2 regions of the Nonomuraea sp. NPDC049637 genome follow, and region 2 is predicted to be linked to the other one. Evidence: riboswitches for the same ligand, from Rfam matches in the RefSeq annotation. Region 2 holds a riboswitch; the other holds the start of a gene.
The links. Region 2 has a riboswitch for cobalamin ahead of cobN (cobaltochelatase subunit CobN). Riboswitches for the same ligand answer to the same signal wherever they lie in the genome.
Positions count from the first base shown of each region.

Region 1 (14,500 bases), on a different contig from region 2:
GCCAGCACCCGGTTGAACTCCTCGCCGCGCACCAGCCGGACCGCCGACTGCTCCTGGAGCAGGGACGGCAGCAGGTCGAGCTTGCGATCGGCGGCGAGCACGGCCCGCTCCACGGCGTTCTCCGCCGACTGCGCCCGCGTCCGGCTGCGCAGCATGACGAACGCGAGCACCGCCAGCGTGGCCACGGTGGCGTTGCTGACGGCCTCCGCGGTGGCGATGCCCGCGACGTCCAGAATGCTCACGACGACCGCCACCGCCAGGGCGACGAGGATGTCGACGTTGACGCCGACCCAGGCGAGGATGCGCTTCACTGACCGTCCCATCGCGAGGGGCCACGGGGTGACACTTCGAATCATGAAGCAGAACCCGGCGGCACGCGAGGGGCGGCCCGTCCCCGCTCCGGTCGCGGGGTTACGCGGCGAGGGCGTCGCGAAGGAAGCGCAGGATGTCCGCCCGCGCGTCCTCGGCCTGGGGGGCCAGCGCCGGCATGCTGAGGAAGGCGTGCCCGGCCTCGGGGTACTCGGCCAGGCGGGCGGGGGTGCCGGCGGCCCGCAGCGCCTCGGCGTAGCGGCGGCCGTGGTCGGCGATCGGGTCGTGGGTCGGCACCGCCACGAGCGCCGGGGCCAGCCCGCCCAGGTCGTCGGCGTGCAGCGGGGAGAGCGCGCGGGCGTCCGTCCCCTCGGGCACGGCGAGCCGGTGGAACAGCCGCAGCACCGGCACGCTGAGCGTCGGGGTGTCGGCGTACCGGGCGATCGAGGGGTGGTCGAACATCGTCCCGGTCACGTCCACGGCCGGGTTGACCAGCACCTGCGCCTTCAGGGGCAGGCCGGCGTCGCGTGCCCTGATCGCCGCCAGGGCGCAGATCAGGCCGCCGCAGCTCTCGCCGAACAGGACGGTCCGCGCCGGGTCGACACCCCATTGCGCGGCGTGCTCCAGCACGTGGCGGAGCACGTCCCAGCCGTCGTCGGCGGCGTCGGCCAGCGGCGTGCGCCGGTCGAGGAGGCGGTGGTCCACCGAGGCGACGACGGCGGGCAGGCGGGCGGCGAGGTGGCTGTTGACCCAGTCGCTCTGCGGCGCCGTGCCGACGAAGCCGCCGCCGTGCACGTGCAGCACGAGCGGCAGGACGTCCCCCGGCTCTGCCGCGGCGCGCGGCCGGTGGACCCGGACGCGGATGTCGCGGCCGGGCAGCGCCACCGTCCGCCAGTCGATGGTGGCGCCGGGGTCCGGCCGGCCGGTGATCGCCTGGGCCTCGGCGGAGGCGCGCAGCCGGTTCTCCGCCTCGGCGTAGGCGGCCAGCTCGGCGGGGGTGACGGTGTCCCAGTCCGGCGTGACCGGACGGCCGGTGGAGGTCTGGCTCATGGTCGTCTCCTCAGCTTTTCGCTACTTGAAGTATCGATACCTAAGGTAGCGAAAACCGGGCGCGACCGGTCTGTGGCGTCGATCACACGCCCCGCCCGCGCGGCACGCGGAGAGGCGGCCCGGCCGGCCTCGCGACGGGCGGACGGATCGGAGCGCGGGTTCTTCGCAACACGAGATGTTGGGTGTGACTTTTTGATCCACCCTATATATGGTGTTCCCCGCAGCCGGTTCGGTCGCCCCGCCAGGGCGGCCGAGGCAAGAGGGAACCCGGTGGGAATCCGGGACTGCCCCGCAGCGGTGAGTGGGAACGAACGCCGTCACACGCACTGGGCCGACGGCCCGGGAAGCGACGGCCAGTAGGCAGCGACAGCATGCCCACGAGTCCGAAGACCTGCCGGCGCGCCGCGCGCGATCATGCGCGCGCGGCTGCTCCGAGACCGCGTGGGACGGTGGACGGCGCTGGCGAGAGGGCTGTGGCGCCTCGCCGTCCGCCTCCTGCGCGCGTTCTCGGCAGCTGACCGAGTTCACGAGGGGAGAGCGCAGTGACGGTCACAGGGGACCCGATGACGGACCTGGCCGAGCCGGCGCGGGCGGACGCCGACAGGTCCGCGCCGCGGCGCGTGCAGATGCAGGTGCGCAAGCGCAACGGCACCGCTGAGCCGGTCGACGTCAACAAGATCGTACGTGCGGTGGAGCACTGGGCGACCGATCTGACGGACATCGACCCGATGCGGGTGGCCACCAAGACGATCAGCGGCCTCTACGACGGGGCCACCACCGCCGAGCTGGACCGGCTGTCCATCCAGACGGCCGCCGAGATGATCGGCGAGGAGCCGCAGTACTCGCGCCTGGCCGCGCGGCTGCTGTCGGGCTACATCGACAAGGAGGTCCGCGGGCAGGGCGTGGCCTCCTTCAGCCAGGCGATCCGGCTGGGCCACGCCGAAGGGCTCATCGGCGACGAGACCGCCGAGTTCGTCAACGCCAACGCCCGCAAGCTGGACGACGCCATCGACGTCACCGCCGACCTGCGGTTCGAGTACTTCGGGCTGCGCACGGTCTATGACCGTTACCTGCTGCGCCACCCGTCCACCCGGCTGGTGGTGGAGACGCCGCAGTACTGGCTGCTGCGCGTGGCCTGCGGGCTGGCCGAGACGCCCGCCGAGGCCGTCGGCTTCTACCGGCTCATGTCGTCGCTGGCCTACCTGCCCAGCTCGCCGACGCTGTTCAACTCCGGCACCCGGCACACCCAGATGTCCTCCTGCTACCTGGTCGACTCGCCCCGTGACGAGATCGGCTCCATCTACGACCGGTACGCCCAGGTGGCGCAGCTGTCGAAGTTCGCCGGCGGGATCGGCATCTCCTGGTCGCGGGTGCGCTCCCGGGGCGCGCTGATCCGCGGCACGAACGGGCACTCCAACGGCATCGTCCCGTGGCTGCGCACGCTCGACGCGTCGGTGGCCGCCGTCAACCAGGGCGGCCGGCGCAAGGGCGCGGCCTGCGTCTACCTGGAGCCCTGGCACCCCGACGTCGAGGAGTTCCTGGAGCTGCGCGACAACACCGGCGAGGACGCCCGCCGCACCCACAACCTCAACCTGGCCAACTGGATCCCCGACGAGTTCATGCGCCGGGTCGAGGCCGACGGCACCTGGTCGCTGTTCGACCCCGACGAGGTCCCCGAGCTGCCCGACCTGTGGGGCGAGGCGTTCGAGGAGGCCTACCGCGCCGCCGAGCGCGACGGCCGGTACGTCCGGCAGATCAAGGCCCGCGACCTGTACGCCAAGATGATGCGCACCCTGGCCCAGACCGGCAACGGCTGGATGACCTTCAAGGACGCCGCCAACCGCCTGTGCAACCAGGCGGCCGAGCCCGGCAACGTGGTGCACCTGTCCAACCTGTGCACCGAGATCGTCGAGGTGTCCAGCGACGCCGAGACCGCGGTCTGCAACCTCGGGTCGGTCAACCTCGCCGCACACCTGACCGGCGGCGACATCGACTGGGAGCGGCTGCGCGCCACCGTCCGCACCGCGGTCACCTTCCTCGACCGGGTGATCGACATCAACTACTACCCGAGCGAGCAGGCCGCGGCCAGCAACCCGCGCTGGCGTCCGGTCGGCCTCGGCGTGATGGGCCTGCAGGACGTCTTCTTCGCCCTGCGCCTGCCGTTCGACTCGGCCGAGGCCAAGGAGCTGTCCACCCGGATCGCCGAGGAGATCTACCTGTCGGCGCTGGAGACCTCCGCCGGCCTGGCCGAGCGTTTCGGCGCCCACCCCGCCTACGACCAGACGTGGGCGGCCCGCGGCCGGCTCCAGCACGACCTGTGGGGCCGGAACGGCACCCAGTCCGCGCGCTGGGACGCGGTGCGCGAGCGCATCGCCGCGCACGGCCTGCGCAACTCGCTGCTGATCGCGATCGCGCCGACCGCCACCATCGCCTCGATCGTCGGCTGCTACGAGTGCATCGAGCCGCAGGTGTCCAACCTGTTCAAGCGCGAGACGCTGAGCGGGGAGTTCCTGCAGATCAACAACGCGCTGGTGGCCGAGCTGAAGTCGCGCGGCCTGTGGAACGAGCGCGTCCGGGCGGCCATCAAGCAGGCCGAGGGGTCGGTGCAGGGCATCGCCGAGCTGCCGGAGGACGTGCGCCGGCTGTTCCGCACCGCCTGGGAGCTGCCGCAGCGGGCGCTGATCGACATGGCCGCCGCGCGCTCGCCGTTCATCGACCAGAGCCAGTCGCTCAACCTGTTCATGAGCGCGCCGACGATCGACAAGCTCTCCTCGATGTACCTGTACGCCTGGAAGTCCGGCCTGAAGACCACCTACTACCTGCGCTCGCGCCCGGCCACCCGCATCCAGCAGGCCACCGTGCCCCTCGCGCCCTCCGCGCCCGCCGCGCCCCGCGCGAACAAGTCCGAGGAGGCCCTGGTGTGCTCCCTGGAGAACCCCGAGTCGTGCGAGGCCTGCCAGTGACCCCCGAGGAGAACCCGATGTTGCTCGACCCGGGCATGAGCCTGACCCTGCGGCCCATGCGCTACCCCCTGTTCTTCGACCGCTACCGCGACGCGATCAAGAACACCTGGACGGTCGAGGAGGTGGACCTGCACTCCGACCTGAAGGACCTGCCCAAGCTGTCGGCGGCCGAGCGCCACCTGGTCAGCCGCCTGGTCGCCTTCTTCGCCACCGGCGACACGATCGTGGCCAACAACCTGGTGCTCAACCTCTACCAGCACGTCAACGCCCCCGAGGCGCGCCTGTACCTGAGCAGGCAGCTGTTCGAGGAGGCGGTGCACGTCCAGTTCTACCTGAACCTGCTGGACACCTACGTGCCGGACGAGGAGGAGCGGTTCGCGGCGTTCGCGGCGGTGGAGAACATCCCCTCCATCAGGCGCAAGGCCGAGTTCTGCTTCCGCTGGATCGACTCCATCGGCAGCCTCCAGCGGCTGGAGACCCGCGAGGACCGGCGGGCGTTCCTGCTCAACCTGATCTGCTTCGCCGCCTGCATCGAGGGCCTGTTCTTCTACGGCGCGTTCGCCTATGTCTACTTCCTGCGCTCGCGCGGCCTGCTGAACGGGCTGGCCTCGGGCACCAACTGGGTCTTCCGCGACGAGTCCATGCACATGGCCTTCGCCTTCGACGTGGTGGACGTCGTCCGGCAGGAGGAGCCGGACCTCTTCGACGAGGAGATGGCCGGCCAGGTCAGGGAGATGCTGGCCGAGGCGGTCGACTGCGAGGCGCAGTTCGCCGAGGACCTGCTCGGGCAGGGCGTGCCGGGCATGTCGACGGCGGACATGCGCGCGTACCTGGAGCACGTGGCCGACCGGCGGCTGGCCCAGCTCGGCATCGAGCCGCTGTACGGGTCGAAGAACCCGTTCGCGTTCATGGAGCTGCAGGACGTGCAGGAGTTGTCGAACTTCTTCGAGCGGCGGGTGTCGGCGTACCAGGTGGGGGTGACCGGCTCGGTCAGCTTCGACGCCGACTTCTGACTCCTACAGATCTACAACGTAAAGCCGCCCGGCGGGAGATGAATCCCCGCCGGGCGGTCAGGCGGGGCCGGGGCGGTTGTCCTTGCCGTCCAGCCAGAGGACGTCGGACTCGTCGCGGTGGGAACCGGTGCCGCCGACGTGCCTGGCGTCGATCTGCGGCCCCTTCTTGATCACGTGGACGAGGGCCATGGCGTGGCCGCGTCCGAGGTCGTAGTCCTGCTTGAGCCAGTCGATGATCGTCCCGGCCTTGGTGGACGGGGCGTCGAAGCCGCGTTCCTTCGCCAGGGCGATGAACTGGCGGGGGGTCAGCCCGGTCTTGCCCTCGATGTTGTCCAGGTAGGCCTGGAAGGACATGGTGTGCTCCGCTCGTCATGGGGTGTTCCGGCCATGATGCACCATTTCGGTGAGCGCGCGGTCTCAGTAGAATGCCGTTCCGCCCAAGGCCGAGGGGTGACGGTGATGGACGAGCGCGAACTGAGCTCCCCGTGGGAAGGCGTCCTGGTCACGCCCGGCCCGGCCGTCCGCACGGGCGTGCTCGTGCTGGCGGGGTCGAGCGGGCGGATCGAACGGGACAGGGCCCGCCTGCTGGCCGCGGAGGGGGTGACCGCGCTGTCGATCCGCTGGTTCGGCGGTCCGGGGCAGCCGCCCGGCATCTGCGAGATCCCGCTGGAGACGTTCGTGTCGGCCGTCGATCTGCTGGAGTCCACCGGCGTCCGGCGGGTCTGCGTGCTGGGCATGTCGAAGGGGGCCGAGGCCGCGCTGCTGACTGCCGTCCGGGACCCTCGGATCGGCGGGGTGGTGGCGCTGTCGCCGACCTCGGTCGTGTGGGGCAACGTCGGGCCGGGGCCGGACGGGGAGAGGCGTCCCTACCGGTCGTCCTGGACGTGGCGGGGGCGGCCGCTGCCGTTCGTCCCGTACGACGACGACTGGGCCGAGGCCGAGCCCGAGCACGGCCCGCTGGCCCTGCGCGAGCTGTACGAGCTCAGCGAGCGCACGTTCGCCGGCCTGGTGCCGGCCGCGGAGATCCCGATCGAGGCGGCGGCGGCCGACGTGCTGCTGGTGGCGGGCGGGGACGACGCCATGTGGCCGTCCCTGCCGTTCGCCGGGCGGCTGGCCGCCCGGCGTCGCGCCGACGGGCTCCCGGTGCGGGTGGTCAGCCGGGCCGAGGCCGGTCACCGTCCGCGCCTGCCGGGGGAGGGGCCCGCCCCCGAGTCTCCTGACTTCCTCTACGGGGGCGACCCGGTCGCCGACGCCGGGCTCGGAGCCGACGCCTGGCCGCACATCCTCGACCTGCTGCACGGCTGACGCCCGCGGGTCGCCTGCGATGATCGTCTTCTGCTAGTTTGTACCTTCCGGCCGGATGTTGCATCTGGCCGAGAGTGCTTGTATGAGCATTTCTCCGGTAAGCGTGCGGCCCGTCGAGGCCGCGGACCATCCCACCGTCGAACGCCTCTGGCTCATGTTCCGCCACGACATGGCGGACTTCCAGGGCGGCCTGCCCGACCCCGACGGCACCTACCACGGCGACCGCCTGCGCACCGCCCTCGACGGCGAGGACTGGACGGCCTACCTGTTCACCAGCGGCGACCGGCCGGTCGGGTTCGCGTTCGTGCGTGCGGCGGCCGGACCGGTCCGGGTGCTGAACAGCTTCTTCGTCGTGCGCGGGGCGCGCCGGTCCGGGATAGGGCTGCGGGTCGTCCGGGAGGTGATCTCCCGGCATCCCGGGCCGTGGCGGATCGCCTTCCAGGACGCCAACACGGCGGGCGTGGCGTTCTGGCGGCGCGTCGCGACCGAGTTCGCCGGTGCGGCGTGGACGGAGGAGCGCCGGCCCGTCCCGAACCGCCCGGACGTCCCGCCGGACGTGTGGATCTCCTTCACCGCGGCGGAGAACTGATGGTGTGGTACGTTTTGCCACGCATCGAACTGAGGAGGTGAGACCGATCAACGTCGTGACAGGTCGGGGCTCCCTCATGCGCATCGCCTAGGGAGCGCCCGCACAAGCATCCCGAAAGGCTCAAGACGCGCATGCGTTTTCTCTCCCGGACGTCGGCCGACGGCGTCATCGAACGATCCTTCACCCTCGGCGACGTCCCCGGCGTCCTGTGGACCCCACAGGACGCCGAGCCCCGCGGCCTGATCCTCATCGGGCACGGCGGCGGGCAGCACAAGCGGGCCCCAGGCGTCGTCGGACGCGCGCACCGGCTGGCGGCCGAACGCGGCCTCGCGGCGGCGGCCATCGACGCCCCGGCCCACGGCGACCGGCCTCCGGGCGCCGAGCACGAGCGACTCATCGCCGCGCTGCGGGAGCGGATGGCCGGCGCGGGCGACCCCACCCCGCTGCTGGCCGAGCTGCACGCGCTGCTGGCGGCCCGGACCGTGCCGGAGTGGCGGTCGGTCCTGGACGCGCTCGGCGACCAGGGGCCAGTGGGTTACTGGGGCGTGTCGCTGGGCTGCGCCCTGGGGATCCCGCTGGTGGCCGCCGAGCCGCGGATCGGCGCGGCGGTCCTGGGGCTGAGCGGCACCTCGCCGGCCTCGGCCCAGGCCGCCGCCGGGATCACCGTCCCGGTGCGGTTCCTGCTGCAGTGGGACGACGAACGGGTGCCGCGGGCCGAGGCCCTGGCCCTGTTCGACGCCCTGGCCTCGGCCGAGAAGACCCTGCACGCCAACCCCGGCGGGCACGCGGACGTGCCGGACTTCGAGATCGACAGCGCCCTGCGCTTCCTCGCCGACCGGCTGGCCTGAGGCCGCCGCCGGCCGGGAGGCCGTCCCGGCCGGCGGGCCGCCGATGAGTACGGGCGGGCGCGGCTGAGCACGTGCGTGCTCACGACAGGGGACCCGCGGCGCGGCCACCATCGTGGTGCAGGAAGACCACGGCATGGAGGTGGGCGATGCACGACGAGCAGAACGGCGACCGGGAGCCGTCCGTGGGCAGGAGAGGGCTGCTGCGGCTGACGGGGGCGGCCGCGGTGGCCACGACGGCGGCGACGGTCCTGCCGACCGGGCGGGCCGCGGCGACGCCGGCCGGAGAAGCGCGGACGCAGACGCAGCGGCAGGGGGCGGACGGCTCGGAGGCGCGGGACCGGGACTGGCGGTTGCGCACCGAGCAGCTGCGCGCCAACGGCGACAGCCTCCGGCGCAGCGCCGAGCTGACCAGGCAGAGCCTGGCCGGCCAGACGGCCCTGCGGATCCCCGCCGGACCACCCCGCTGACCACAGCCGACACAAGGAGGACGGACCATGACGTTTTTCGCAAGGGTCGACTGGACGTGGGAGGCCGGCGGCGCGGTCCTGGGCGCCCCCACCGTCGCCCCCGCCGTGCACGACCTGGCCACCGGCCATCTGGCGCTGCGGATGGCGACGAACCGCGGCGCGCCTTCCACCGCGGACCAGATCACCTCGCTGGGCGCGTCGATCGGCGTCCCGCGCAATGAGAACGGGCGCATCGACGGGCCCTCGGTGGCCCAGGTCGGGGCGACGTTCCGGCTGGACCCCGACTCCCGCTTCCACGTCGAGAGGTCGTGGAACTCCTCCGAGCTGTCGGTGACCCTCGCCGTCAGCCTGGAGGACCTCACGGCGGGCACCGTCGTCACCGGGCCGGAGTTCGTCATCGCGCGGGACTCGGGGTTCAACGTGGGGGAGAACAAGCTGCTGTTCAGCAACCCGGCGCCGGGCGGGTCGGCGGCGGTCAGCGGCGACTTCGCCTGCGCCGCCCGCCACGACTACCGGGCGTGGATCGACCTGCACGCCCGCGTCAGCGGCGCGGGGTTCGGCGGGAGCGGCGGGTCGGGGGCCGACCTGATCGCCGGCGTCGTCGCGCCCACCCTCTCCTTCCTGTGGTACTTCACGCCGTTGCAGGGGGCCGCGCCGTCGTCGTGGACCCGCGAGGCGACCGCGCCACCCGCCCGCGCCGCCGACCGGGTCTGACGACCGGGCCTGGCGGCCGGGCCGGGCGGTGCGGTGGCGGCCGTCAGGGGCGCAGGACGTCGCGCAGCTCGCCGCGGCTGGTGACGCCGAGCTTGGCGTAGGCGCGGGCGACGTGGTTGTCGACGGTGCGTTTGGAGATGCCCAGCCGTTCGGCGATCTGCCGGTGGGTCAAACCGGTCAGCGCCAGCGTCGCCACCTCGCGCTCGCGGGCGGTCAGCTCAGCGGTCGAGGGCAGCCGTTCGGCCAGGGCCAGGCCGGGGCAGCGGCGCAGGTGCTCGGCCGACAGGCCCCAGCAGCGCCGGGCGGTGTGGGCACGGCCGCGCTCCTGGTGACGGCGCGCGGCGCGGCCGTACCCCTCGGCGGCCAGGGGGTGCAGGCCGAGGCGGGCGAAGTCCCCGGCCGCCGCCTCCAGCGCGGCGGGGTCGCCGGTACTGATCGCCGCCGCGTATCGCAGGTAGGGGGACTCGCCGCCGTCCGTGGTGGCGGCGGGCGGGGCGGTCCGTACGTCCGCGCCGAGCCGGACGGCGTCGGCCAGGGCGAGCGCGTGCACCGCCGCGGCGCCCATGGCCTGCGCCCGGACGGCGGTCGCGCGGGCCAGGCCGGCCGCGGCGCGGGCGTCGCCCCGGGCGGCGGCCACCCACGGCCGGGCCAGGTCGGCCCACAGCCCGAACATGGTCGCGGGCGGCCACTCCAGGCGGTCGGCGGTGCGCAGCGCGGCCTGCGCGGCGTCGGCCTCACCGGCCAGCGCCTCGGCGTGCGCGACCTCGCCGTAGAGCAGGCGGTGGAGCAGGCGGCCGGTGACGGTGTCGGGCCGATGGAGGACGACGGCCTCGCGCAGCCTGCGCCGGGCCTCCGCCACGTCGCCGGTGAACCGGGCGACCTGGGCCATCGCGATGGCCGCCACCATCAGCGCGTACTCCCAGCCGTGGGCGAGGGCGGCCTCCTGCTCGCGTCCGGCGAGCCGCGCGGCCAGGTCCGTACGGCAGGCCAGGAGCGCGCCCTGCACCTGGACCAGCGCGGTGGTCGGCGGCAGCCACGGCATGTTCTCCACCGCCTCGGCCAGCACGGGATCGCGCGCGTCGTGCGGCGGCGCGGGCGGCCGGCCGCCGTAGGCGCCGGCCAGCTCGTGCGCCAGGCGGGCCTTGACCTCGGCCTCCTTGTTGACCATCCCCGCCCGGAACAGCGGCGGCAGCTCCGACAGCGCCGGGCGCAGGTCGCCGGAGAACGCCGCGAACACCGAGCCCAGGGCCGCCCGCTCCTCGGCGTGCTCCGAGGTCAGGGCCGCGTCGCGGACGGGCAGCGCGCGATGGGCGGCGGGGTCGCCGAGCCCCCAGAACAGCGTCTCGGCCCGGCCGAACGCGATCTTGTCGTGGTGGTGGCCGGCAGTGGCGACGGCGTCCATGACGTCGAGCATGGCCATGAGCTCGCCGGTGCGCTCGCCCGAGATGAGCACCCGCCACAGGACCTGCGCCGCGCCGACGCCCTGCTCGACGTCGCCGTTCAGCAGGGCCGACTCGGTGGCGGCGCGGGCGAGCTGTTCGGCCAGCGGCAGGTCGAGCAGCGTCCAGGCGCGCCGGGTGGCGATCAGCAGCATGCCGGGCGGCGGCTGGACGCCGGCGTCGAGGCTCCAGCGGACGATGCGCAGCGCGTCGGAGCGGCGGCGGGCCCCCGTGGCGGCGATGGCCTCGGCCAGCACGCGCTTGGCCCTGCGGGTGCGCAGCTCCGGGCAGCCGTCGCGCAGCGCCTCGCCGTACAGGGGGTGGGCCAGGCGCAGCAGGGAGCGGCGGCCGTCGCGCTGGATCCACAGCAGGCCGCGCGCCTCCAGGCGGGTGAGCAGGTCTTCGGGGACGAGCCGGGTGACCACGCCGACCGAGACGGGCTCGGCCAGGGCGAGCAGTTCGAGCGCCCACCGTTCCTGGTCGGCGAGCGCGCCGAGCCGCCTGGCCACCAGCTCGGTCAGCCGGGGGGCGACCAGCCAGGGGCCCTCCCATCGCCACACGCCCTTGGTCTCGGCCAGCGTCCCGGCCTGCATGCCGGCCAGCACGACCTCGCGCAGCAGGAGCGGGTTGCCGGCGGTCAGCTCGTGCAGACGGCGTACGGTGAGCTCGGCCGCCTGGCCGCCGAGCACCTCGTGCAGCACCTGGCCCACCTCGGACGGCGACAGCGCGGCCGGCTCGATCCGCTCGGCCAGCCCTTCGGTCCACAACGCGGCCAGCCACTTGGAGAACGGCTCGCCGGCGCGCAGCACCACCAGCACGAACGCGGCCCGCGTCCGGGCCAGGTGGCGCAGCACGGCCGCCGACTCGTCGTCGAGCAGGTGGGCGTCGTCCACGACGACCACCGCGCGGCGCGACCCGGCCGTCAGGGCCGCGACCATGGCCCGCACCAGCACGCCGCGGCTGGCCACGCCCACGACGCCGTCGGGCACGAGCACGCCGAGCGGGCCGAGCGGCACGTCGGAGTTGCCCGAGGTGGCCGGCACCGAATGCACGACGAACCTGGACGGATCGAGCGTGGCGAGCGCCTCGTACACCAGCCGGCTCTTGCCGACGCCCGGCGGGCCGGTGATCGCCAGCGCGCCGGCCGCCGGATCGCGCAGGGCGGTGGTGACGCGGCCCAGATCGGACTCCCTGCCCACGAACGGCCACATGCCCGCCTCCCGCTGCGTCGTCTGCCGCAGTCTGACACGCCGGACGGGCACGAGTCAGCCGGAATGTCGCCTTCGCTGGCGTTCGCCTGGCGGATCAGGAGCCGCCGGCGATCTCGACGACGGCGTGGCGGTTGTGCTCGTCGGTGAGGTGGTCGAGCAGGTAGTGGGCCAGGTCGGCGCGGGAGATCGAGCCCGCCTTGGCCAGGGGCGCGTTCTCGGCGGTGCGGTAGCGGCCGGTCAGGGGGCCGTCGGTGAGCATCGGCGGGCGCACGATCGTCCAGTCGATGTCGTGGGCGGCGGTGACGGCGGCCTCCATGCGTCTCATGTCGGCGTAGCCGTGCCGGTAGAGGCGCTGGATCACGAAGCGGGTGACCAGGCGGCGGCCCAGCGGCGTGCCCGGCGGGATGTCCAGGCCCGCCGACGACAGGCACAGCAGGCGGCGCACCCCGCCGTCACGCATGGCGGCGATGACGTTGGCGGTGCCCTGGGAGTAGACGGTGGTGGGGTGGCCGCGGTCGGTGCTGCCCAGGCAGGACAGCACGGCCTCGTGCCCGGCGACGGCCTCCCGCCAGGGGCCGGGGGTGAGCACGTCGCCGCCGATCACGCTCACCCGCTCGCCCGCCGGGACGCGGGCGGGGTCGCGGGCCAGGACGGTGACGTCGTGCCCGGCGGCGACCGCCTGCTCGACCACCTGGCGCCCGGTGCCGCCGGTCGCGCCGAGGACCATCAGCTTCATGCCGCACCGGCCAGGGCCCGTACGACGGCCTCGGCGATCTCACGCTGGCCCTCGATGCTCAGGTGCACGCCGTCGTCGAGGAAGTGGTGCTCCTCGCGGACGGCGAGCCTGGTGTCCACGACCGGCTCGGGACGGCCCAGCAGGTGGTCGGCGGGGGCGTCGACGTCCTTGCTGGCCCAGGTGATGCCGGCGCGCCGGAAGTGCGGGTAGGCGGCGGCGCGCGGCTCGTCGAAGGGGCTGGGTGTGAGCCAGACCCAGCGGACGGCCCCCCGCTGCTGGGCCAGGTCGTGCAGCATGGCCAGGTTGCGCTCGGTCTCGGCGGCGCTGACCAGGGTCGGCGCGTCGGGGGCCAGGTGCTGGGCGTCGTTGGCGCCGATCATGCACAGCACCAGGTCGGGCCGCTGGAAGCCGAGGGCGGGGAGCTGGGTGATTGCCTGGGTGGTGGTGCTGCCGGTGATCGCCAGGTTGGTGAAGCGGACGGCGTCGCCGGGACGGCGCAGCGCGACCACCTGGCGCAGGATCTCGAACCAGGACAGGCGGTCGGCGGTGGTGCTCTCGCCGAGGGCGACGACGTGGAAGGCGTCGCGGGAGTCGCGGGCGTCTTCGGGGTGCAGGGGCAGCCGGTCGACGGCGTCGGCGAGGCCGGGCCGGGCCAGCAGCGTCTCGGCGGCCTGCCGGGTCTGGTGGTCGAAGGCGTCCAGCAGCGCGCGGTAGGCGCCGGCGTCGAGGCCGAACAGGGCGGCGAGGCGGGCCTCGTCGGCGCCGATCAGGTACGGCAGGGCGCCGGGCCGCTGGAACCGGACGAGCCGCTCGGTCATCGGGTCGGTCATGACTTGGCCTCCGTCGGGACGGTGGATGCGGGGGACGGGCGGAGCGCGGCGTTCATCACGAGACCCGTCCGCCGGTGAGGTCGAGGGTCGCCCCGGTCACCCAGGAGGCGGCGGGCGAGGCGAGGTAGAGGACGGCCTGGGCGACGTCGGCGGGACGGCCGACGCGCCCGAGCGGGAAGGCCGCGGCGAGCTGGGCGAGCCGCTCGGCGGGCAGCGCGGCGAGCTTGTCGTTGAGCACGGCCGAGGGCGCCAGGCAGTTGACCCGCACGCCGTCGCCGCCCACCTCGGCGGCCAGGTGCCGGGCGAACATGACCACGCCCGCCTTGGCGGCGGCGTAGGCGGCGTTGGCGCCTCCGGGCTGCCGGCCCGCGGTGGACGACATCAGGATGATCGACCCGTCGCGCCGCTCCAGCATGCCCGGCAGGAACTCGTGGACGGTGAGGAACACCGAGGTCAGGTCGGACTCCAGCACGGCGCGCCAGCGGCCGGGGTCGAGCCCCGCGGTCGGCGCGGGCGCGCCCTGCCCGCCGGCGAACGGGGCCAGGATGTCCACCGGCCCGAGCGCGGCCTCCACCTCGGCGCGGATGCGGGCCAGGACGCCCGCGTCGGTCACGTCGCCGGGCGCGGCCAGCGCCCGGCCGCCCTCGGCGGCGATCGAGGCGACGACGCGGTCCACCGCCTCGATGTCGCGGCCGGTGACCGCGACCCGGACGCCGTTGGCGGCCAGCGCGTGGCAGGTGGCCGCGCCGATGCCGCGGGAACCGCCGGTGACGAGGGCGACCTTGCCCTCCAGTCCGGGATGTCTGGGCCAGTCAGGCCGGTCGGTGGTCATCGCATTGCTTCTCTCTGGAGAAAGGTTCACTCTTGTGAATGGTTCTGTGCGGAGTACAGTATGCGCTGTGTCCGCGTCCCGCAACCGCCCGATGGGCGTCGCCTTCCTGCTCGCGCAGCTCGGCGCGCACGCCGCCGGCCGGTTCGCCGCGCGGGTCGCCGAGCTCGGCCTGTCGCCGTCCGACGTCGGGCTGC
Region 1 covers NZ_JBFAOM010000037.1:22,213-36,712, reverse strand. Annotated here, with positions in the region: gene AB0J71_RS36955 (hypothetical protein) at 1-311, opposite strand, end outside; gene AB0J71_RS36950 (alpha/beta hydrolase) at 412-1,359, opposite strand; cobalamin riboswitch at 1,568-1,773, shown strand; gene AB0J71_RS36945 (ribonucleoside-diphosphate reductase subunit alpha) at 1,902-4,322, shown strand; gene AB0J71_RS36940 (ribonucleotide-diphosphate reductase subunit beta) at 4,304-5,335, shown strand; gene AB0J71_RS36935 (DUF4287 domain-containing protein) at 5,393-5,689, opposite strand; gene AB0J71_RS36930 (acyl-CoA thioester hydrolase/BAAT C-terminal domain-containing protein) at 5,795-6,640, shown strand; gene AB0J71_RS36925 (GNAT family N-acetyltransferase) at 6,723-7,229, shown strand; gene AB0J71_RS36920 (alpha/beta hydrolase) at 7,361-8,077, shown strand; gene AB0J71_RS36915 (hypothetical protein) at 8,224-8,544, shown strand; gene AB0J71_RS36910 (hypothetical protein) at 8,572-9,258, shown strand; gene AB0J71_RS36905 (LuxR C-terminal-related transcriptional regulator) at 9,302-11,908, opposite strand; gene AB0J71_RS36900 (SDR family oxidoreductase) at 12,003-12,644, opposite strand; gene AB0J71_RS36895 (SGNH/GDSL hydrolase family protein) at 12,641-13,474, opposite strand; gene AB0J71_RS36890 (SDR family NAD(P)-dependent oxidoreductase) at 13,530-14,306, opposite strand; gene AB0J71_RS36885 (MarR family transcriptional regulator) at 14,374-14,500, shown strand, end outside.
Region 1: linked by a shared signal. The riboswitch ahead of AB0J71_RS36945 (ribonucleoside-diphosphate reductase subunit alpha) and the one ahead of cobN (cobaltochelatase subunit CobN) in region 2 are both predicted to bind cobalamin.

Region 2 (14,500 bases):
CCGGGTGTCGCGTCCAGTACCGCGCGGGCGACGGCGGGGGCTGCCTCCGGGGCCCAGGCGTGCTGCTCCATGGCCTCGACCAGGGCGCGGGCGGTCGTCTCCGCGCGGTCCACGTCGCCGAGCCCCGCCGTGCCGTCCTCGGCCAGGCCGAGCGCCTCGCGCAGGCCGGGCAGCGTCTCCCGGCCGGCCCACATCTGGCGGGCGCGCAGCATGGCCAGCACCAGGTCCACCCGGACCTGGCCGGTGGGCGCCTGGCCGAGGACGTGCAGGCCGTCGCGGATCTGCGCGTCCTTCACCTCGCACAGCCAGCCGTCCACGTGCAGGATGAGGTCGTCGAACTCGCTGTCGTGCGGCCGGTCGGCCAGCCCGAGGTCGTGGTCGAGCCGGGCGGCCTGGATCAGCGTCCAGATCTGCGCCCGGATCGCGGGCAGCTTGGCGGGGTCCATGGCGGCGATCGTGGCGTGCTCGTCCAGGAGCTGCTCCAGCCGGGCGATGTCGCCGTAGGTGTCGGCGCGGGCCATCGGCGGCACCAGGTGGTCCACCAGCACGGCGTGCGCGCGCCGCTTGGCCTGCGTGCCCTCCCCCGGGTCGTTGACCAGGAAGGGGTAGACCAGCGGCAGGTCGCCGATGGCGGCGTCGGTGCCGCACGCGGCCGACATCCCCGCCGACTTGCCGGGCAGCCACTCCAGGTTGCCGTGCTTGCCGACGTGCACCATCGCGTGCGCGCCGAACTCGGCCGACAGCCAGCGGTAGGCGGCCAGGTAGTGGTGGCTGGGCGGCAGGTCGGGGTCGTGGTAGATGGCGATCGGGTTCTCCCCGAAGCCGCGCGGCGGCTGCACCATCACCACGAGGTTCCCGGCCCGCAGCGCGGCCAGCACGATGTCGGTCCCGTCCTCGCCCTCGTGCACGAACAACTCTCCGGGCGGCGGCCCCCAGTGGCGCTCCATCTCCTCGCGCAGGGCCGCGGGCAGCGTCCGGTACCACTGTTCGTAGGAGGCGGCGGAGATGCGGACCGGGTTGCCCGCCAGGTGCTCCTCGGTCAGCCAGTCCTGGTCCTGGCCGCCGGCGGCGATCAGCGCGTGGACGAGCGCGTCGCCGTCCTGGTCGGCCACGCCGGGGAAGCCGTCGCCCAGGTCGTACCCCGCCTCGGCGAGACGGGCCAGCAGCCGGACGGTGCTCGCCGGGGTGTCCAGCCCGACCGCGTTGCCGACGCGGGAGTGCTTGGTCGGGTACGCCGACAACATCACCACCAGCCGCCGTTCGGCGGGAGGGGTGTGCCGCAGCAGGCCGTGGCGCACCGCGATGCCCGCCACCCGGGCGGCCCGCTCGGGGTCGGCGACGTAGACGGTCAGCCCGTCGGGGTCGATCTCCTTGAACGAGAACGGCACCGTGATGATCCGCCCGTCGAACTCCGGGATCGCCACCTGCGAGGCGGCGTCCAGCGGCGACAGCCCGTCGTCGTTCTCCTCCCAGGCCTGGCGGGTGGTGGTCAGGCAGAGTCCCTGCAGGATCGGCACGTCGAGCTCGGCCAGCGCGCCGACGTCCCAGGCCTCGTCGTCGCCGCCCGCCCCCGCGGTGGCCGGACGGGAGCCGCCCGCCGCCAGCACCGTGACGACCAGGGCGTCCGCCGCGCGCAGCGTGTCCAGCAGCTCCGGCTCGGCCGCGCGCAGGGACGAGCAGAAGACCGGCAGCGCCTGCCCGCCCGCGTCCTCGACGGCGTCGCACAACGCCTCGACGAACGCGGTGTTGCCCGCCACGTGGTGGGCCCGGTAGTAGAGCACCCCCACCACGGGACCGCCGGTGGTCCTGGCGGGGCGGTCCAGCCGTCCCCAGGTGGGGGCCGGGACGGGCGGCTCGAACCCGTGCCCGGTCAGCAGGACGGTGTCGGACAGGAACGCGTGCAGCTCGGCCAGGTTGGCCGGGCCGCCATGGGCCAGGTAGGCGTGCGCCTCGGCGCACACCCCGCCGCTGACGGTGGACAGCTCCATCAGCTCGGCGTCGGGCGCCTGCTCCCCGCCCAGCACCACCACCGGGCGGGGCCCGGCCAGCAGCGCGTCGAGCCCTTCCGGCCAGGCCCGCCGCCCGCCCAGCAGGCGCACCACGACCAGGTCGGCGCCCTCCGTCAGGCCGGGGACGTCCTCGGCGGTCAGCCGGGCGGGATTGCCCAGACGGTAGCCCGCCCCGCAGGCGCGGGCGCTCAGCAGGTCGGTGTCGGAGGTGGAGAGCAGCAGAACGGTACGGCTGTCGCCAGGCACGGCGCATTCCTCCCTCGGGGTCCTCGCCCCGGTCGCGGGTGACACGACGGCAGGAGTCTCCTGGCTCCCGGATCGACGCTCACCCCGGCCTTCCCGTCCGTCGCCGGACAGTGGCCTCGTGGTGGGGTTCGCTCCCCGGTCACAGTGGCGGGACCGCGCCGGATTCGCACCGGCTTCCTCCCATTGCCATCGTCTACGCCGAAGCTTACGGCAGGAGCGACCCGTCCCAGAAGTGGCGTTACGATCCCTTCGTGCCCGTAGGTGAATCTTCCGGACGTACGCGTCCCGATGCCTGTCCGGGGGCGCTCCAGGTGCACGAGGCCGCCGACGGCCCGCTCGCCCGCGTGCGCCTGCCCGGCGGCGCGGTGTCGGCCGCGCAGCTCCGCGTGCTCGCCGGGTGCGCGGCCGAGCTGGGAGCGGGCGTGATCGAGCTGACGTCGCGGGCGAACGTCCAGGTGCGGGGCCTGCGCTCGCCCGAGGTCTTCGCCGGGCGCATCGCGGCGGCCGGGCTGCTGCCGTCGCCCGCGCACGAGCGGGTGCGCAACATCCTGGCCTCGCCGCTGAGCGGGCGCGGTCCTGACGGGCTGCTGGACGTGCAGGCGATGGCGGACGCCCTGGACCGGGCGCTGTGCGCGCGGCCCCGGCTGGCCGCGCTGCCGGGACGGTTCCTGTTCGCCCTGGACGACGGCACGCGGGACGTCGCCGGGCTCGGCGCGGACGTCACCTACGCGGCGACCGGGCGGCTGCTGCTCGCCGGCGCCGACACCGGGCTGACCGTCGCCCCGGACGCGGCCGTGCCGCTCATGATCGACGCCGCCGAGGCGTTCCTGGACGAGCTGTCCCCCGACGGCCCGCGCGCCTGGCGCATCCGCGACCTGCCGGACGGCACCGCCGCGATCGCCACCCGCCTGCGCGACGGCCGACCAGCCCGAACGAACGCCCCGAACGCACTGGACGCCCCGGAGGCCCCGCAGGCGCCCCACACCGCCGACGCCCCGCAGGCCGCGGACGCCGCGAACGCGCCGCCCTCACCCGCCCCCGCGCGCCGCCCGTCCGCGGGCAGGATCGCGCAGCGGGACGGCCGGGTGGCGATCGAGGCGCTCGTGCCGCTCGGCCGTCTGACGTCCGCCCAGGCCGGAGCGCTCGCGGACCTCGGGCGGCCGGTGCGCCTGACCCCCTGGCGAACCGTCGTCCTGCCGGACCTCTCCCCCGGCTCCCCCGGTTCCTCGGGCTCCCCGGGCTCCCCGGGATCCCCCGGCGAGGCGGACCGGATCGAGCGGGCGCTGGCCGCCGCCGGGCTCGTCACCGACCCGGACTCCCCCTGGGCCGGGGTCACCGCCTGCACCGGCCGTCCCGGCTGCGCGAAGGCGCTCGCCGACGTGCGGGCGGACGCCCGCCAATGGGTGCGGAGCCTCGGCCGCGCACCCGCCACACCCGTCCACTGGGCCGGTTGCGAGCGGCGCTGCGGCCTGCCGCGCGGCCCGGTCCGCCAGCTTATCGCGACCATCAACGGATACGAGGAACGCCAGGAGTGAGCGACTACATCCGCGACGGCGCCGAGATCTACCGGCGCTCGTTCGCGACCATCCGCGCCGAGACCGACCTCACGGGCCTGCCCCCCGAGGTCGCCCAGGTGGCGGTGCGCATGATCCACGCGTGCGGCATGACCGACCTCGTGACCGACCTGGCCTGGTCCCCGCGGGTCGTCGCGCGGGCCAGGGCGGCGCTGCGCGGCGGCGCGCCGGTGTTGTGCGACGCCATGATGGTCGCCTCCGGCGTGACCCGGCGCAGGCTGCCCGCGGGCAACGAGGTGCTGTGCACGCTGGGCGATCCGCGCGTCCCCGAGCTGGCCGAACGCCTCGGCACCACCCGCAGCGCCGCGGCCCTGGAGCTGTGGCGCGCCCGCCTGGAGGGGGCGGTGGTGGCGATCGGGAACGCGCCGACCGCGCTGTTCCGGCTGCTGGAGCTGGTGGCCGAGGGCGCGGGACGCCCCGCGGCCGTGCTCGGCATCCCGGTCGGCTTCATCGGCGCGGCCGAGTCCAAGCAGGCGCTGGCCGGCAGCGACCTGGAGTACCTGGTGGTGCACGGCCGTCGCGGCGGCAGTGCGATGACGGCCGCCGCGATCAACGCCATCGCGAACGAGACGGAGTGAGGACCATGTCAGGACGCCTGTACGGAGTCGGCCTGGGCCCCGGTGACCCCGAGCTGGTCACGGTCAGGACGGCCCGGCTGATCGGCGAGGCCGACGTGATCGCCTACCACGCCGCCCGGCACGGCCGCAGCATCGCCCGATCGATCGCGCTGCCGTACATGCGCGAAGGCCAGATCGAGGAGCTGCTGCTCTACCCGCTGACCACGGAGACCACCGACCACCCCGGCGGCTACCAGGGGGCGCTCGACGACTTCTACGCCGACTGCGCCGAACGCCTGGCCGCCCACCTGGACGCGGGCCGCACCGTGGTCGTGCTGGCCGAGGGCGACCCGCTGTTCTACGGCTCCTACATGCACATGCACAAGCGGCTCGCCCACCGCTACCCGACCGAGGTGGTGCCCGGCGTGACCTCGGTCAGCGCCGCCGCCGCCGTGCTGGGCCGGCCGCTGGTCGAGCGGGACGAGGTGCTGACCGTGCTGCCCGGCACGCTGCCCGCGCAGGTGCTGGCCGAGCGGTTGCGCGACACCGACTCGGCCGCCGTGCTCAAGCTGGGCCGCACGTTCGGGAAGGTGCGCGACGCGCTGGCCGAGGCGGGCCGCCTCGACGACGCCTGGTACGTCGAGCGGGCCACCATGGGCGCCGAGCGGGTCGCCCCGCTCAAGGACGTGGACTCGGACGGGGTCCCGTACTTCTCGCTGGCGCTGCTGGCCAGCCCGGCCGAGCGCACGTTCGTCCCCGAGCGCCCGGTGGACGAGGGGCGGGGCGAGGTGGCCGTGGTCGGCCTGGGCCCGGCGGGACGGCCGTGGCTGACGCCGGAGGCGCAGGAGGCGCTGGCCGCGGCCACCGACCTGGTCGGCTACGGCCCGTACGTGGACCGGGTGGCCCCGAACGCGCGCCAGCGCCGCCACCGCACCGACAACCGGGTGGAGGCCGAACGCGCCAGGCACGCCCTTGAGCTGGCCCGGGACGGGGCCCGCGTGGCGGTCGTGTCGTCCGGCGACCCGGGCGTGTTCGCCATGGCCAGCGCCGTGCTGGAAGCCGCCGCCGACTTCCCGGACGTGCCGGTGCGGGTCGTGCCGGGACTGACCGCCGCCCAGGCGGTCGCGGCCAGGGCGGGCGCGCCGCTCGGGCACGACTACTGCGTGCTGTCGCTGTCCGACCTGCTCAAGCCGTGGAAGGTGGTGGCCGACCGGCTGTCCGCCGCCGCGCGGGCTGACCTGGTGCTGGCGATCTACAACCCGGCCTCGCGGAGCCGTACGTGGCAGGTCGCCGCCGCCCGGGACCTGCTGCTGGAGCACCGGGCGCCGGACACCCCCGTGGTGATCGGCCGCGACGTCGGCGGCCCGGAGGAGAGCGTCACGGTCACCACGCTCGGCGAGCTGGACCCGGGCCAGGTGGACATGCGCTGCCTGCTGATCATCGGCTCGTCCACGACCCGGGCCACCGAAGGCGGCGTCGTCTACACCCCGCGCCGCTATCCCTGAACCCAGGCTGCCGCCGCCGCCACGCTGTCCGTCGCCCGGACGCCCGCGGGCAGCGGCGGCCGGTCCACCATGATCACCGGCAGGCCGAGCTCACGGGCCGCGCCGAGCTTGGCCGTGGTCATGCCGCCGCCGCTGTCCTTGGTCACCAGCACGTCCAGGCGGTGCTCCCGGATCAGGGCGCGCTCGCCCTCGACGGTGTACGGCCCCCGGTCCAGCAGGACGTGCACGTTCGCCGGCACGGGCCCCTCCGGCGGGTCCACCGACCTGGCCAGCAGCCACACGCCGGGCAGCGGCGCGAACACCGGCAGGCTGCGGCGCCCGGTCGTGAGGAAGACCCGGGTCTCCCGGCCGGCCGCGCCCCACCGCTTCGCGGTCAGCAGCCCGGCCGCCGCCTGGAGGGAGCCGACCCGCAGCCACGCGTCGCCCGGTCGCTCCCGCCATCCCGGACGCCGCAGCACCAGCAGCGGCACCCCGGTCGCCGACGAGGCCGCGACCCCCGAGGCGGTCATCCGCTCCGCGAACGGATGCGTGGCGTCGACCAGCACGTCGATGCGCTCCTTCAGCAGCCACGCGGCCAGGCCCGCCGGCCCGCCGAACCCGCCTTCCCGCACCTCGCCCACGGGCAGCCGCGGGTTGTTCACCCGTCCCGCGAGTGAGGACACCACGTGCAGCCCGGGGGCGGCGGCCAGCTCGGCGGCCAGGGCGCGGGCCTCGGCGGTGCCGCCGAGGATCAGGACCCGTCGCACGCCCGCTCCCTGGCGTCGCTGTAGAGATGGCTGTCGGGGAACTGCGTCGCCGACAACACCCGGCCCACGACGATCACGGCCGTCCGCCGGATGCCCGCGTCGTGGACCTGTCCGGCGATGTCGGCCAGCGTCCCGCGCAGGATCACCTCGTCGGCCCGGCTCGCCCGCGCCACCACGGCCACCGGGCAGTCCGGGCCGTAGGAGGGCAGCAGCTCGGCCACCACGGCGTCGATCCGCTGCACGGCCAGGTGCAGCACCATCGTGGCCCGGCTCGCGCCGAGCGTCGCGAGGTCCTCGCCGTCCGGCATGGGGGTGGCGCGGGCGGAGGTGCGCGTCAGGATGACCGTCTGGCCGACGCCGGGCACGGTCAGCTCCCGGCCCAGCGCGGCCGCCGCCGCCGCGAACGCCGGAACCCCCGGCACCACCTCGTACGGCACGCCCAGGGCGTCCAGCCTGCGCATCTGCTCGGCCACGGCGCTGAACACCGACGGGTCGCCCGAGTGCAGCCGCGTCACGTCGAGACCGTCGCGGTGGGCGGCGGCCAGCTCGGCGACGATCTCGTCGAGCGTCAGGTCCGCCGTGTTCACCAGCCTGGCCCCCGGCGGGCAGGCGTCGAGCAGCTCACGCGGCACCAGCGAACCGGCGTACAGGCAGACCGGCGACGCCTCCAGCCGCCGCAGGCCGCGCAGCGTGATCAGGTCGGCGGCGCCGGGACCGGCTCCGACGAAGTACACGGTCACGGCCGGTCCCCCTCCGTCATCGTTGATCCTTCCTTGTGATCGACCACACGGTCACCGGCATCGCCGCCCGCCAGCCGGTGAACCCGCCGACCGGCGAGGCCCGCTGGACGCTCAGGCGCACCAGGTCGCCCCCGAGCCTGCCGTACCAGTGGGCGAGGACGGCCTCGGACTCCAGGGTGACGGCGTTCACCACCAGCCGGCCGCCGGGGCGCAGCGCCGTCCAGCAGCGTTCCAGCAGGCCGGGGGCGGTCGCGCCGCCGCCGACGAACACCGCGTCCGGCTCGGGCAGCCCGTCCAGCGCCCCGGGGGCCTTGCCCTCGACCACGCGCATCGACGGCACGCCGAGCCGCTCGGCGTTGCGCCGGACGGCGGCGGCCCGGTCGGCCCTGCTCTCGATCGCCACGGCGGCGCACGAGGGGTGGCTGCGCATCCACTCGACGGCGATGCTGCCCGCCCCCGCGCCCACGTCCCACAGCAGCTCGCCGGGCATCGGGGCCAGGCGGGACAGGCTGACGGCGCGGACCTCCCGCTTGGTGAGCTGCCCGTCGTGCTCGTAGGCGCCGTCGGGCAGCCCCGGCACCCTGGCCAGGGGCTCGGCGTCCCGGGCGAGGACGCACTCGACGGCGATCACGTGGAGCGCGGGCGCCTGGCCCTCCGTCCAGCTCTCCGCCGTCCCCCGCAGCGCGGACTCGCGCGGGCCGCCCAGGTCCGACAGCACCGTCATCGGGCTCGGCCCGTACCCGTGCCGGACGAGCAACCCGGCGACCACCGAGGGCGAGCCGGGCCCCGCGCCGAGCACGACGACCCGGCGGCCCGGCTGGAGGGCGGCGGCCAGCGCCGCGGGCGGCCGGCCCACCAGGCTGACGACGTCCACCCGCTCGGCCGGCCAGCCCAGGCGGGCGCAGGCCAGCGACAACGACGACACGTGCGGCAGCACCAGGACGCGCTTCGCGCCCAGCAGCCGGACCAGGGTCGAGCCGATGCCGTGGAACATCGGGTCGCCGCTGGCCAGCACGCACACCTCGCGGCCGGCGTACCGGTCCATGAGCGCGGGCAGGGCGGGCAGCAGCGGCGACGGCCACGGCACGCGTTCGGCGGCCGTCGCGGGCACCAGGCCGAGCTGCCGCACGCTGCCCATGAGCACGTCGGCGGCCTCCACCGCGCGGCGCGAGCCCGGGGGCAGGCCGTCCCAGCCGTCCGCGCCGATCCCGACGACCGTGATCACGCGTCGCGCCGGGTCAGCTGGAGCTCCTCGGCGACCCGCTGACGGGAAGCGGCGAAGGCGGCGCCCTGCTCGGCCAGGTTCACGATCCTCCTCTATGGCAAAGTGCGAGGGATATCGTATATCTGCCTATCTGGCAGACTTTGGCGGGTGAAACGGCTTCTCGTCATCGGGATCGGCGCCGGCGATCCGGACCATCTCACCCTGCAGGCGGTCAAGGCCATCGCAGCCACGGACGTGTTCTTCATCGTCGACAAGGGCGAGATCAAGCACGAGTTGATCCAGCTCCGCCTCGACCTGATCGCCGAGCACGGCCGCAGGCCGTACCGGATCGCCGAGGCCCGCGACCCGGAACGCGACCGCACCGCCCCCGCCTACACCGCCGCCGTCGAGGACTGGCGCTCGCGCCGCTCGCTCGCCTGCGAAGCGCTCATCCGCGACGAACTGGGCGCCGGCGAGACCGGCGCGTTCCTGGTGTGGGGCGACCCGGCCGTCTACGACAGCACGCTCGCCATCCTCGACGAGATCCGGCGACGCGGGAACGTCGCCTTCGACGTCGAGGTCGTCCCCGGGATCAGCAGCGTGGCCGCCCTCACCGCCCGCCACCGCATCGGCCTGACCCAGGTCGGCCGGCCCACGCACCTGACCACCGGCCGCCGCCTGGCGGAGCAGGGCCCCACCGCCGACGACATGGTGGTCATGCTCGACGCCCACAACTCCTTCACCGGTCTCGACGACTTCCACATCTACTGGGGCGCCTACCTCGGGACGCCGGACGAGATCCTGGTGTCGGGGCCGGTGCCCGAGGTCGGTGAACGCATCCGGCGGCTGCGTGCCGAGGCCCGCGACCGCAAGGGCTGGATCATGGACACGTACCTGCTGCGCCGCCGGTCGCCGGAGGACCGCTGACCTGACACCGAGATGGCGCCGCCGGGTCGGCAGGCCCCCTCGCGTCATGCCAGCAGTCCCTGCCCGATCCAGCCGCCGGGCGGGCAGCCCGGCGGGATGGCGAACACGGCGGACCCGATCGGCGTGGTCCACTCGTTGAGCAGGTCGGCCTCGGCCAGCCGGCGCTGCATGGGCAGGAACTGCGTGCCGACGTCGGCCTGGTAGGAGGCGAAGAGCAGGCCGCTGTCGGGGTGTCCGGCCGCGGTGAGCCCTTCGTCGTAGTTGTAGGGGCGACGGAAGATCCCCTTGGCCGGGTCGGCGCTGTGCGCCCGCCTGATGTGGGCGTACTCGGAGATGACCGGGAACCCCACGGGCGTCAGCTCGGCGAAGTCGGGCGGGTCGTGCTCGGCGGTCCCGGTCAGCGGGGCGCCGGTGTCCAGGCGGCGGCCGACCGTGAACTCCTTGGCGACCCGGTCGGCGGCGTCCCACGTCTCCAGTTCGACCCGGATCCGCCGCAGCACCAGCGTGGTGCCGCCGCGCAGCCAGGCGGGCGCGTCCGCGCCGGCCCACACCACCCGGTCGAAGACAGGGCTCCCGGGGACGGCGTTGGCGGTCCCGTCGAGCTGCCCCATGATGTTGTGCTGGGTCAGCCCGGACGCCTGCACCCCGGCGGCCCGCCGGAACCCGCGCTGGACCCATCGGACGCGGGTGAAGGCGCGGGCGTCCTTGATGATCATGCGGAGGGCGTGGGCCACGGTCAGCGGGTCGTCGGCGCAGATCTGCACCAGCACGTCGCCGCCGTTCCACCGGGGCTGCAGCCTGTCGATGGAGAAGCGGGGCAGCGCCTTCAGCGAGGACGGACGCGCGTCCGCCAGGCCCACCGCGTCGAACAGGCCGGGCCCGAACCCGAAGGTGACGGTCAACCGGGCGGGCAGCACCGCCAGCTCCGGTTCGGTGTCGGCCAGGGCCGGACCGCCCGCGGTCAGGCGGCGGGCGTCGTCGGTCAGCAGCCGCATCATCCGGGCCACCGCCTCCCGGCCGACGCCGCCGCGCAGGTCCAGTCCGACGAAGACGGCGTGGGCCTGCGGGACGGTGGCGATCCCGGCCTGGTGCGGGCCGTGGAAGGGCTCCACCGCCGAGCCCGTCGGAGGGGCCTGCGCCGCGGCCGGGCCCGTCGAGGCGGCCGGTGTCGCGAGCACGCCGGCCGCGGCGGCGGCGGTCGAGGCCAGCAGGCCCCGCCGGGTCAGGCGGGACCTGCTGCCGGTGTGCGCGTCCATCAGTGCTCGCCCTCACCGGGCTGGTAGTTCTCCTTGCCGCCGGCGAAGTTCTTGCCGATCGCGGTGAAGCGGAGGGTGGAACCGTCGGCGAGGGTCAGGGTGAAGGGCACCTCGGCTCCCGGCTCCACCTTCCCGGTGACGCCCATCAGCATGATGTGATCGCCACCGGGGGCCAGCGGGTGGGAACCGCGAGCAGGGACCACGAACCCGCCCTTCTTGGGGCGCATCACCATCTTGCCCCCGGAGTCCACCACTTCGTGCAGCTCGACCTTCGGAGACAGCGGCGAGGTGCCGGAGACGACCGTCAGCTCCGCGTCGGTGTTGTTGACCAGGGTGCCGAAGGCGGCGGTCATGCCCTTCCCGCCGGTCTTGATCCAGGGGTCGGTGATGGTCAGAGCGGGCGAAGGCGCGGTGGCGACGGTGGCGGCGGCGGCCGGCGACGCCGACGCGGTCGTGCCCTGGCCGCCGCAGCCGGACACGAGCACGGCCACGGCCAGCGCCGCGGCGGGAAGAAGCGGGGAACGCGAACGGAGAGAGTGCATGGTGGGCCTTTCCAGGCAGGCCTCGGCGCACGGCGGGATCTCCCACCGCGCCGGAGGCGGATCAGGCAGGGGCGCTCGACGCGGCCGCGACGTCCGCGGCCACGCGGACCCGGACGAAGCCGGGCATGACGACGTACTCCGGCACCACGGGGGTCAGCCGGAGAAAGCGATCACCTGCGTGCACGGCGGGCCACGCGTGGGCGCGGCGTGTGCCGGCACCGCCGAGCGCAGCCGCTCCGGCTCGGGCGCCGTCACCACGACGACCGGCTGGCCCAGCGGACGCGGGAGGAGTGCCAGGAGGACCCGGCACAGCCGCGCGGCCAGGCGGTGCAGCAGCCCCCACAGAGCAGCCTCGCCCCGGGCCAGCCACAGGGCGATCAGCCCGGTGGCACCGGCATGCGTGACGAGCATGCCGACGCCGGGCACCAGCCCCGAATGGCCGTGGACGAGCGCGGCGTAGGCGTCGGCGGCATGGCTGAGGGAGAACAGCACATGCAGCACCACCTGCATGCCCGCCAGCAACGGCAGGATCACCGCCAGCGTGCGCTCACGCGCCGAGGCCACGACCCCGCCCCCGAACGCCAGCAGCAGCCCACCGGCCACCACCGGCCCGGTGACCGATCCCCCGCCGAACAGGTGCGCCAGCACGCCCAGCGCCACGCAGACCACGGCGAACACCGCGGCACGGGCGAGACGGAACGGCAGGGAGGCGGTCATAACCGGCCCATCATCCCATCCCACCCCCTCGCCCTGGCATCCGCCATCGTGCCCCGCCTCCGGCACGGCGCCTGTCCACGCACGACGAACCCGACGGCCGAGGGCCCCGGGGTCGCCGGGCGGGGTGGTGGCCGAGGTCTGGAAGGTCACCTTGGCGGTCTGCCCGCGGGGGCGAGCCCGTGCCCGCTCGACGGCGGGCACGGGCTCGCCCAGCCCGATGTGTCGGCGGACGTGCCGGCTCAGCGGGCGAGCGGGAGACTGCCATGAAGGGGCACGTCTCCGCGGGACACGGCGATCGCCACCCCCAAGGTGACGGCGGCGTATCCGCAGGTCACGGTCAAACCCGCCCATGGCGGCAGCGGGTAGTAGCCCCCCAGCAGTGACGGGTCCACGTCCACATGCGCGAACGTCGGGATGCTCTGCGTGATCGCGAACCCGGCGGCCGGGGTGATCACCAGCAGCCACGGCGCCAGCCCCGCGGTCGCCAGCAGGTACGGCACGACGACCAGCACGATCACCAGCCCCGCCGCGAACCCGACCACCCCGACCACCACGGCCCTGGCCGCCAGCAGCCGCGCCGGACGCGACACGGCCGCCGGGCCGCTGCCGGCCGGTTCGCGCGGGTGTTCGGTCGGGCTGGGGCCCGTTGGTTCGGGCCGATTTCGGGTGGTGAGGAACGTGGCCGCCGCCACGAAGATCGGGATCAGCCCCACGGCCCCGCCGATCAGCAGGAGGTCGGCGCGCAGACCGCCCTCCACCGTGGCGGGCCCGATGTCGCCTCCCCCGGTCACGACGAGCTTCCCGCCGGACTCGACGACCCCGCCCGGGTGGTGCGGGGTCCTCCCGTCCGACTTCATGGAGACGCCGACGTCGTCGCGCCGCCAGGAACCGTCCGCCCCCTGCAGCTCGATCTGGTCGAAGGTGGCGGTGGCCTGGGCGAAGGCCTTCGCCATGTCCCACAGGACGCCTGGCGAGGTGACGAACAGCCCGATCTCGACCGTCTCCGGCCGTCGATGGAGTGCTCGCCTCCCGCCGCCGCCGAGCCACGGAACGCGGCATCGACCTCGTCGAACGCCTGACGCCCGCGGTGACGGCCGGGGACCCGAGACTGGTCGAGAGCCTCGTCGCCAACCTCGTCGACAACGCCGTCCGCCACAACCACCCGGACGGGCACGTGACGGTCACCACTCAGACGTCCGGCACGCAGGCGGCCCTCACGGTCGCCAACAGCGGGCCGGTCATCCCCGACGACCAGATCGAGCGCCTGTTCCACCCCTTCCAGAAACTGGCGCCCGATCGTCACGGCCGCCACGACGGCCACGGCTCGGCCTCGCCATCGTCGACGCCGTCACCCGGGCTCACCGCGCCACCCTCACCGCCGATGCCCGCCCCGAAGGCGGCTTGTCCATCACCGTGCGGTTCGCGCAGGCGTCTCGAGGGCGGCCGGCTGACGGCCGATGATGCGGGCCCGGGGGCGCGCGGTGACCGCCGGCGTCCCGGACGGAAGAAGCTTGAAGAAGCCGATGGTTCTCGCTTGCCCGACGTCGAGCAGGACCAGCATCGAGCCGATGAGCCCGATGAGGGGAGTACCAATGGGGCAGAGCATCAAGGGGCCTATGGTCCTGCGCATCACCGAGGGCGAGATCGTCGACAGCCAGCTCTCCGAGGACGATCTGAGAGCGTTGAGCGACAAGAGCGAGGGAGCCGCCGCTCTGGCCAGGGTCAGATGCCCTGTCCTGTACTGCGCCGCGATGTACGACTCCGGCCCCCTGCGCTGAGGCCTCCGGTGCACACCGCTCAGGCAAGGCGGCAGATGGAGGAGATCCTCGCCGGCGACCGCCCGTTCGGCGACTGCGACTACATCCGTCAGCGCGTCCGCCTGCACTACCGTCACCGCCTGCTCCTGCTCAAGGAGCACTCCAAGGGCGCGCATCTGCTGCTCGCCGCACAGCGGGACGCCTCCGACGACCGGCACCACCAGGTGCTGGGCGACCCGGCGGTCCGGGTGGCGACCGACACCTGGCTGAGCGCCGTGCTCGGCGGCCGTGAGCTGCCCTGGCCCGAGGAGGAGCTGGACGCCGTCCTGGAGACCGCGGCGGCGCAGAGCCCTCGCGCGGCCGTGCCGCCGCTGGCCGAGGGCGCGGCGGATCTGGTGCGGCTGCACGAGACCGGCCGGCCCTGGGTGTGGTCCGAGCCCCGGGTTGAGGTGGACCCGCTGGGAGAGTTCTTCCGCCGCGTCTTCTCCGCGAGCTTCCATGGGCTCACCCTGACGAGCCCCGAGGGCCGCGTGCGCGAGACGCTCCTGCGGGGCGCGGAGCTGCTGCACGAGCTCTGCCCCGTGCTGGCGCGGAGCGCGCTGAGCCACGTGCACCTGGTCGCCGTCGCAGGCAGGGAGTCGCCCGGCTCGGCGTCACCCGGCATCACGTCGCCCGGCTCCACGTCACCCGGGTTCGCGTCGCTCACCCATCCTCGCATCC
Region 2 covers NZ_JBFAOM010000041.1:15,956-30,455, forward strand. Annotated here, with positions in the region: gene cobN (cobaltochelatase subunit CobN) at 1-2,255, opposite strand, end outside; cobalamin riboswitch at 2,309-2,435, opposite strand; gene cobG (precorrin-3B synthase) at 2,507-3,790, shown strand; gene AB0J71_RS38340 (precorrin-8X methylmutase) at 3,787-4,407, shown strand; gene cobJ (precorrin-3B C(17)-methyltransferase) at 4,413-5,891, shown strand; gene AB0J71_RS38350 (cobalt-precorrin-6A reductase) at 5,882-6,637, opposite strand; gene cobM (precorrin-4 C(11)-methyltransferase) at 6,622-7,377, opposite strand; gene cbiE (precorrin-6y C5,15-methyltransferase (decarboxylating) subunit CbiE) at 7,394-8,602, opposite strand; gene cobF (precorrin-6A synthase (deacetylating)) at 8,750-9,508, shown strand; gene AB0J71_RS38370 (Dyp-type peroxidase) at 9,553-10,764, opposite strand; gene AB0J71_RS38375 (copper chaperone PCu(A)C) at 10,764-11,306, opposite strand; gene AB0J71_RS38380 (MFS transporter) at 11,460-12,023, opposite strand; gene AB0J71_RS38385 (hypothetical protein) at 12,263-12,976, opposite strand; partial or broken gene AB0J71_RS38390 (ATP-binding protein) at 13,111-13,287, shown strand; gene AB0J71_RS38395 (hypothetical protein) at 13,432-13,584, opposite strand; gene AB0J71_RS38400 (hypothetical protein) at 13,616-13,801, shown strand; gene AB0J71_RS38405 (hypothetical protein) at 13,837-14,500, shown strand, end outside.